3 regions of the Reinekea thalattae genome follow, and region 2 is predicted to be linked to each of the others. Evidence: predicted binding sites of a transcription regulator. Region 2 holds the regulator's gene; each other region holds the start of a gene.

Region 1 (3,144 bases), on a different contig from region 2:
GATACTCTGGGCGAGATGATGACTTTTTTCGGTTTGGCAGACGCCGCCTTTATTGGCAACACCCTGCTCGAAACGGGCGGTGGCCATAACCCAGTTGAACCAGCAGCACTGGCAAAACCGGTGTTAATGGGCGAGCACTACGTCAACTTCCAATCGATTGTTGAAGCCATGCACAGTGAACAGGCGGTGATCATCACACACGGCAACGAAGATTTACTGAGCCGACTCACTGGCTTGCTGCAATCGAAAGACCTACGCGACACCTACGGCCAACGCGCCTATTTGTTCCATCAAAAACAACAGGGCGCATTAAAACGCCTGATCAGCTGGATTGAAACGCTTGCCGATATTTCGCCTTCGGCACCGGCCAACACCATTCGCTTTCGCCGTGTTGAACAAAAAAGCGATGACAACTTTCCGATCTAAATAACAAGGACTCAAGCTTCATGGCAAACACCGCCTGCGCCCGACACATTCTGGTTAAAAGCAAAGAGCAAGCTGAAGAGATTTTAGCCAAACTCAACAAAGGCCAAGATTTTGGCAAACTGGCTAAGCAGTATTCCACCTGCCCTTCAGCTAAAAAGGGCGGCGACCTTGGCGAGTTTCGCCGTGGCGATATGGTGAAAGCATTCGACGATGTAGTCTTTAAAAAGAAGGTGCTCGATATTCACGGCCCAGTAAAAACCAAATTCGGTTTTCATATTATCCAGACCATTTTTCGTAACTAACCAATACCCACAGCGGACTCAAACGCCACCAGCCGACGTAACTGCTTGATCATCGCTTGCCAAGCTTTTGGCAACTCATCTTCATCGAGTGCATCGAGCAAATTCTTAATGGTTAAACCCATTTCAACATCGCCTTCGATGGCTAGCTGGCGCTGAAAAAACAGCGTGTCAGGGTCAACGCTTTGGCTGACCAAACTCAAAAAAGCGGCGGCTGTTGCACTGATGGTGACATCGGGTTGCAAGCTGGCATCTACAATTAAAGCCTGTTCAGCAAAGCCAATGTGCCAACGCTGTTGGTTGTCTTTTGATTCGTCTTTTAATTCAATGGCGCAACAACGCTGGGCTAAAAAGTCGAGTTCGCCGTTATCGATTTGCTCCGCCAATGCTTGGTTCAGTAGCCGAGCCAACAACTTAGCCTGCAATGGTTGCGGTAATTTGGCAAACAGCCAGCTGCTGGCGAGTAGGCTTTTTTCGAGTGGTTTAGTCTGTATTGCTAGACGATGCACGCTGGGTGCTAATGCATCTTTTGCGTTGTCTAAGCATTGTTTCGGCGAAGGTATTCGGTTCAAGATCATTCGGTAGACTCTTAATTTCAATAAATAATTACAATAAATAATAGCGATAAAAACGCGACACTACGGGCTCTGGCCCCGAGCGACATTGATATTCATCAATGCACGGCCAACCAAGCGGACTACACTCTGCTGTTTTTTTGGAGCCAACAGTATGGAGCTTGTCTGTCCCGCCGGTAGTCTCAATGCCTTTAAAGCCGCGGTAGAAAACGGTGCCGATGCGGTGTATTTAGGGTTCAAAGATGAAACCAACGCTCGGCATTTTTCTGGCTTAAACTTTAACGACAAGGCGGCGCAAAAGGCGCTTCAATTGGCGCGAGACAAGGGTGTAAAACTCTTTGTCGCGATCAACACTTACGCCAACGACGAACACTGGAGCAAATGGCAACAGGCGGCAGACTCTGCCGTTGAGCTGGGCGCCGACGCGATTATCGCAGCCGATCCTGCTGTACTTGGTTATCTAAGCACGCGACACCCAGAGCAAACATTACATCTTTCGGTGCAAGCTTCTGCCACCAACGCTGCGGCACTGGCGTTTTATCAGCGACATTTTAATATTCAACGCGCTGTGTTGCCGCGCGTACTTTCATTACCGCAAGTGGAAGCGTTAGCCAAAAGCAGCCCTGTTGAGTTGGAAGTGTTTGCCTTTGGCAGCCTCTGCGTGATGGCCGAAGGCCGTTGCTACTTAAGTTCATACCTGACCGGCGAATCGCCGAATACGGTCGGCGCTTGCTCTCCAGCCAAATACGTTGCTTGGCAAAATGATGGCACAACGCTCAAAGCGCGGCTAAACGATGTACTGATCGACCAATACAGTGAAGCAGAAACCGCAGGCTACCCAACACTCTGCAAGGGTCGATTTCAGGCACTGGGCAAGCAATTCCACGTGCTAGAAGAACCGACCAGCCTTAATACTTTGGATATTTTGCCTCGGCTACATGCCTCTGGCATTAAGGCATTAAAAATTGAAGGCCGTCAGCGCAGTCCGGCTTACGTCGCGCAAGTGGTTCGTGTTTGGCGACAGGCGATTGACCATTACCTCAGCCACCAAGAAAGCTTTAAGGTCGACAGCCAATGGCAGCAACAATTATTGGCCGTCTCCGAAGGCTCGCAAATCACCCTTGGCGCTTATGAACGAAACTGGCAATAAACCGCTCAGCTTTATCAAGCCATTGCGATAACACCCTCTATTGATCTGGACTTATGTATGCAAATTACTCTGGCACCCATTCCTTTTTACTGGCCGAAAGAAACCGTTTTCCAGTTTTATAAGCAGGCAGCAGAATGGCCTGTGGATCGAATTTGTCTGGGCGAAACCATCTGCTCTAAACGCCGAGAACTACGTAATGAAGACTGGCTAAACCTAGCTGAGCAGCTCAGCGACGCAGGCAAGGAAGTCGTCATGAGCACATTGGCATTGGTAGAGGCAGAGTCAGAACTGAAAGCCATTAAAAGCCTGTGCAAAGACAGCGACTATTTAATAGAAGCTAACGATCTGGCGGCGGCAGAATATTGCTTTCAGCAACAAAAAACCTTTATTGGCGGGCCCTATTTAAACCTCTATAACATTGAAAGCCTCAAGCAATTACAGGCCGATGGCATGAGCCATTGGACTTTGCCGGTCGAGCTGGGGCAGCAACCGCTACAACGATTATTAACTGAGATTAATCAACACCAACTGCCGCTGCGCACCGAAGTGATGGTGCACGGCTATTTACCGTTGGCGTTGTCTGCTCGTTGTTTTACAGCACGAGCACACGAGCGAGAAAAGGATGCCTGCAAAAAAATCTGTATCGACTACCCTACTGGCATTGCGGTTGATAACCGTGAACAACAGCGCCTAT
Region 2 (3,144 bases):
CTCGCCCAGCGTTATCCAGAAGCACTCAAAACTCGTTATAAGATCGAAACTCTCGCTGATAGCTCAATGGCCTGTATGGAACAGATCGCACGGCAGCGTGCCTGCATTCGAGGTCGTGAGGTTGATTGGCATAAGGTCAGTGAAATTGTCTTAAAGGATCTACGCTCTGGCGCGTTGGGTCGTATCAGCCTTGAAGAGGTCGATAACGAAGTTCTTTATCGAGATCTGCTTGAAGAAGGTTAAGTGATTCCTTAAGCCAGTAACATCATTCACAGCATAAGTAAGTGATTCATCATGCTTTATGAATTAGATCAGCATCAAATCGATTTTCCAAAGCAAGCGCCTGCGTTAGGCGCTGACAGTAAAGTCATTGTTTGGCAGGGCACTCAGTTGCTGGTTTCGGGGCAAGATATTGCTTGGCGTTACTCTCAATTGGTTGATGTTGAGCTTGATGCTATTGAGTTTGTCGCGCTGTTGGATGGAAAGGGTTATTTCACAGCAAGCTTAACTCAAGGGCAGCTTGATGGGCAGCTTGCCACCTTACGAGACATTGCCGTCATCAGTGAGACGGCCTTTTCACTGTGTGCGAGAGCCAGAAGCTTATTGGATTGGGCTAATCAACATCGGTTTTGCGGTCAGTGTGGCCAAGCTACCCAGCGTATCGTGGGTGAACCAGCGACCAGTTGCGAGCCCTGTGGTGTTCGTTTTTATCCGCGTATTTCGCCTTGCGTTATCGTACTGATTACGCGTGGTGATGAGGTTTTGTTGGCGCAAGGCCGGCGTCATCGAGGAGCCGGTATGTATGGCGCTGTTGCTGGCTTTATTGAGGCTGGAGAATCTGCAGAGCAGGCGGTGATTCGTGAAGTGCGAGAGGAGTTGGGCGTTGAAGTTGCTCAGATTCGTTATCAAAATAGCCAGGCTTGGCCGTTTCCGAATCAGTTGATGTTGGGTTATACCGCCGAATATGCGTCCGGCCAGATCGTGCCAGAGGTACAGGAGATCGTTGATGCAGCTTGGTTCAATATTCACTCTCTACCGAAGTACCCACCAACCACCACCATTGCAGGTTGGCTGATTCGGCAATATCAGCTTGAACGTCAAGCGGGTCGATAAACGCTTAATGATCTAAAACTAAAAAGCCGCAGCGTCTGAACAGTGCGGCTTTTTGTTATATGAGAGGGACGTGCAGAGTACTGCCTTATGTGTATTTAAGGCTAGTCGATGCCCAGTTCAACGCGTTCGCATTCGGCGAGTGATGCAATAGCCGTCAGTCCTTCAAAGTCACTAATGACGATGTCTTTAGCGCTGCCAGTGTGCTCCAGTAAGCCCTGCTTCTGAAAGCGAGTGAAGACTCGGCTAACGGTTTCGACTGCCAAGCCTAAATAGTTGGCAATGTCAGCACGCGACATCGTAAGGCGGAACGAGGTGCCTGAAAAACCGCGATGCTTAAAGCGAGCCGCTAGATTGATTAAGAATGACGCAATACGCTCTTCTGCGCTTTTTTTGCTCAGCAACAGCATCATTTGCTGTTCTTCGCGCAGCTCTTTACCCATCAGGCGCATGAGTTGGCGGCGCAGTTCGGGCATTTTGCCTGCAAGGTCATCTAATCGATCAACAGGAATTTCACAGACGTTAGTTGTTTCTAATACCTTTGCAGAGGCTGGATAGGTCACCATGTCGAAGCTTTCGAGTCCAACCAGTTCGCTGGCTAAATGGAAGCCCGTGATCTGTTCTTCGCCGTCGTTGGTCAATGTGTAAGTTTTAATCGTACCGGTACGGACTGCGAAGATCGACTTAAACTCATCACCCTGATAAAACAGATGCTCACCCTTTTGCATCGGCCGGCCCCGTTTGATAATGGCATCCAATAGGTCCATATCATCAGCGGTCAAAGACAGCGGTAGGCATAAAGGGTGCAGGCTACAGTTCTTGCAGGCGGTTGACAGTGCCATATAACGACTCCAATTTAAGTCTTGATATCTATCAATCATACTACAAGATATCTATTGATGTATCTCACTTATATTATCATTTTTACTCGCTGATGTTTGGTTCCCAAGTATTGACCTTGGTTGTACTCATCGGAGCGTAGGGGCTATCCGTCGATTGAGGTGCCAGAGGGATGTTGCTGGCGGTGAGGGATTTAAAATTATACAGCTCTTGGTCGGCCAATTGCGAAGGCGATATATTGGCCATCGAACGGAAGATGTTATCAATTCTACCTGGAAATTGCTTGTCCCAATCACGGCACATGGCTTTGATATTTTGTCGTTGCAGGTTTTCTTGCGAGCCGCAAAGGTTACACGGAATAATCGGGAAGTCACGAATCTGCGCGTAGCGCTCGATATCGCTTTCTTTGCAATAAGCCAAAGGACGTATCAGCACATTCGTACCGCTGTCGCTGAGTAGCTTAGGCGGCATCGCCTTGAGCTTACCGCCATGAAACATATTCAAAAACAGTGTTTCAATAATGTCGTCACGATGATGCCCCAGAGCGACTTTATTTGCGCCTATTTGGTCTGCAAACGCGTAGATTGTACTGCGCCGTAGTCGCGAACAGATACCACAGGTAGTTTTACCTTCAGGCACTGTTTCTTGCACGATACTGTAGGTGTCGCGCTCTAAAATATGGAAAGGCACGCCAACTGACTTCAAATACTCAGGCAAAATATGCTCAGGAAAGCCGGGTTGCTTTTGATCTAGGTTCACCGCGACCAATTCAAAGTCTACAGGAGCGCTCTTTTGCAAATTCAACAGGATGTCGAGCATGGTGAACGAGTCTTTACCGCCAGATAGGCAAACCATGACCTTATCGCCTTGCTCGATCATATTAAAATCGGCAATGGCTCGGCCTGTTTCGCGTCTTAACCGCTTATGCAGTTTGTTGTATTCCAATTTGTCTTTAGCGGTATTAAATTCGGTCATGAAGTTAGTTTGGATAATCAAAGCCAGTTCAGTTAATGAAAGTCAGTTCAGTAAAAAGCGATAGCGCTTGCTCTATACCTTATATAGGGGCCGCTTTTTAACATGCTTACCCTGTTCAGTAAACGGATTTTACTTGCCTAGCCGAATTACAGCGGCTTGCCCTGATAGTCATCGCTGACGCCTGCTGGCAGTTGCTTATTCAGCAGCTCGTCGATTCGG
Region 3 (3,144 bases), on a different contig from region 2:
GAAACACAGCAAGCAATGCCATAGTCATCACCAAATTTACCAATCATGAGGTCATCGTTTTCATATTGGATAGAGCTGGTGTCAATAGAGACTTTAGAGCAAAAATCTTTAAAGCCTTTAGGCATTTTTTCTGACCAAAGAACGGTAAGGTTAGGCTCAGGTGCCGCATCCAAAGTATAAAGCGTGTTTAGCATACGGAAGCTGCTTTTTGTTACTAGCGTACGGCCATCTTCGCTCATACCACCGATAGACTCAGTTACCCACGTTGGGTCGCCAGAGAATAGTTGGTCGTAATCTGGAGTACGTAAGAAACGAACCATACGAAGTTTAATCACTAGGTCGTCGATCATTTCTTGTGCATCGACTTCGTTAATTTTACCTGCTGCAATATCACGCTCAATGTAGATATCTAAGAAGGTAGAAACACGACCAAAGCTCATTGCAGCGCCGTTTTGGCTTTTTACTGCAGCAAGGTAGGCAAAGTAAGTCCACTGAATTGCTTCTTTTGCATCGACAGCAGGCTTAGAAATATCGAAACCGTAGCTGGCAGCCATTTCTGTCATTTCAACAAGCGCTTTAATTTGCTCTGAAATTTCTTCGCGTAAACGAATAATTTCTTCGCTGCTTAATTCGCTATTCAAAGAGGCTTTTTGTGCTTTTTTATCAGCAATAAGGACGTCTGTACCGTAAAGAGCAGCACGACGATAATCACCAATGATTCGGCCACGACCGTAAGCATCCGGCAAGCCTGTAACAATACCTGCTTTACGGCACTTCAACATATCAGGAGTGTAAGCATCGAATACACCTGCGTTGTGTGTTTTACGGTATTTGGTGAAAATTTCTTTAACCTGTGGGTTGAGTTCGCGATCGTATGCTTCGCAAGAAGCTTCAACCATACGGATACCGCCGTTAGGAATCATGCCGCGTTTTAGAGGTGCATCAGTTTGTAAGCCAACGATAACTTCTTTGTCTTTGTTGATGTAACCAGCTGCATGAGAAGTGATAGTGCTTGGAACTTCGGTGTCAAAGTCGACAGGTGCTTGAGTTTTTTGCTCAATGCTGACTAGCTTCATGACATCGGCCCAAAGCTCTTTGGTACGCTCTGTCGCACCAGCTAAGAAGTCGTCACCGCCTTCATAAGGAGTGTAGTTAGTTTGGATAAAGTCGCGTACGTCGACAGACTCTTTCCAAACGCCATCTTTAAAACCAGCCCAAGCTTGATTTGTATCGGTCATAGGGTGTTCTCCGCTAAGTTACTAAAAATTAAAAAGTTAAAATTCTGAAACAGTTAACGTATTAACCTGTTTAAAAAATTAATAGTGTGAGCGGTTGAAGGCATAAAAAGAGTCGGGGGTTGCGATGATTTATCGAGACTGGAGATTCCAGATAAACCAAATTAGGCCAACACAACCCAGTATCGCATTCCCCGAAAACCGGAGGTTAAGAATTAACCCTTACCGGAGAGAGTGATACCAGACTACCTTAATTTGCATTTGGCTGGTTGATTTGTATCAACGATACAAACGAACTAACAGGTCTTAGATACCGCTTAAAATCTTGTTAGTTGCATAGCCAAGTGAGTTCAACACGCTCTGCAAATTCATTGAGGTTATTATCAACTAGGCCTTATTACTAAAGTTGACATGTATCAATTTTAGCGCCGCTAAGGCTGTTTTCTCGATCGAATTTCGGCGTTTTTTTTAACAGAAAATAGCGCTGTGGCGAACTTAAAAAGGCAGCGAATTTTCGCTTGCATTCGGTGCGGTTTGACCTTCGTTTTAAGCAAAAAAGGAGCTGTTAAAGCTCCTATGAAATTGCCGGCTATACACGAGGGTATGCTTTAGCTTTCTCGGTTGTTATATAGGCTTAGGCTAAAGTTTTTGTCAGGTCGTAAATGTCCTGCTTAAACGGCCTCGGCATGTTTTCAATGGCGTCGATAATGTCGTGGTGCACCAATGTATTACTCTGAATACCAACGCAGCGGCCGCCTTCGCCTTTGATCAGGAGCTCTACAGCATAGGCCCCCATTTGGCTGGCCATAATGCGATCAAACGCGACTGGCGCGCCACCTCGCTGGGTATGGCCTAAAATGGTTGCTCGAGTCGAAAGCCCTGTCGCCGCTTCAATCTCGTTAGCGAGCTTATTAACATCGGTGGTGTGTTCGGTAATGGCGATAATGGCATGCTTTTTACCAGATTTTACATCTTTGCAAATAGAGTCAACCAGCTCGGCCTGATTGAATTCTTTTTCAGGGATAACGGTGAATTCTGCACCGCCACCAATGGCAGCCATCATGGTTAGGTCACCACAGTGACGCCCCATGATTTCAACAATAGAAATGCGGTTGTGAGAAGAGCAGGTATCTCTAAGTCGATCGATGGCATCCAGCACAGTGTTTAATGCAGTATGAAAACCAATAGTGTAGTCGGTACCAGCGATGTCGTTATCAATTGTGCCGGGCAAGCCAATGCAGGGATAGCCCATTTCGGTGAGCTTTTTTGCGCCCATGTAAGAGCCGTCACCGCCGATCACAACCAGTGCCTGAATATCATGCTGCTTTAAATTTTCGATCGCTTTTTCGCGGGTTTCAACTTCTTTAAATTCTGGGAATCGAGCTGAGCCTAAAAAGGTGCCGCCACGGTTAATCATGTCGGAGACGTCATGGCGTTTGAGCTGCTCAATTTTATTTTGATACAGGCCTCGATAGCCGTCGTATACGCCATACACTTCAATGTTTTTTGAAAGCGCGGTACGCACAACCGCGCGCACAGCTGCGTTCATTCCGGGGGCATCACCACCGCTGGTTAGTACGCCTATTCGTTGAATCATAGTTAAACTGCCTCATGTTAAAATTATTAGTCGTAGTTTAGCTGCGAACTGGCAAGCGCGAGGCTCTAAAAAAGGAGTCGGCCTGCTGAGTTGTTATTGTCGTTATAGATACTGTCGTTATGGTTTCTGTTGTTATAAAAGTTGCTTTCATTTATCGCTTTGATTCTAGTGGCTTGTTCATGCGATTGGTAGTCGATGCTTAGGGTTTACATCATCCTGTGTCTGCCAGCGCCGATTTGGCGCTGACGAGCAGCTATTGATAGCGGTTTAGCATGTCAGAACGATGACTATAGCTTGTTTTAATGTGTCTCG

The links. Region 2 encodes FNR, which switches genes on or off when oxygen is low (the NO sensors DNR and NnrR bind a similar motif). Its sites were predicted from a motif close to TTGATNTANATCAA; they were not measured.
Region 1: ubiU (ubiquinone anaerobic biosynthesis protein UbiU) is a predicted target of FNR. The motif match lies at 1,389-1,402, and genes of this name have one in related genera.
Region 3: pflB (formate C-acetyltransferase) is a predicted target of FNR. The motif match lies at 1,505-1,518, and genes of this name have one in related genera.

Annotation. Positions count from the first base shown of each region.
Region 1 is NZ_VKAD01000003.1:159,782-162,925, reverse strand. Features, by position in the region: gene waaA (lipid IV(A) 3-deoxy-D-manno-octulosonic acid transferase) at 1-426, shown strand, start outside; gene FME95_RS12990 (peptidylprolyl isomerase) at 447-728, shown strand; gene ubiT (ubiquinone anaerobic biosynthesis accessory factor UbiT) at 725-1,303, opposite strand; gene ubiU (ubiquinone anaerobic biosynthesis protein UbiU) at 1,455-2,450, shown strand; gene FME95_RS12975 (U32 family peptidase) at 2,508-3,144, shown strand, end outside.
Region 2 is NZ_VKAD01000001.1:1,233,871-1,237,014, reverse strand. Features, by position in the region: gene ylqF (ribosome biogenesis GTPase YlqF) at 1-243, shown strand, start outside; gene nudC (NAD(+) diphosphatase) at 295-1,113, shown strand; gene fnr (fumarate/nitrate reduction transcriptional regulator Fnr) at 1,215-1,952, opposite strand; gene ttcA (tRNA 2-thiocytidine(32) synthetase TtcA) at 2,035-2,925, opposite strand; gene FME95_RS05680 (gamma-glutamylcyclotransferase family protein) at 3,072-3,144, opposite strand, start outside.
Region 3 is NZ_VKAD01000002.1:302,595-305,738, forward strand. Features, by position in the region: gene pflB (formate C-acetyltransferase) at 1-1,238, opposite strand, end outside; gene pfkA (6-phosphofructokinase) at 1,870-2,832, opposite strand.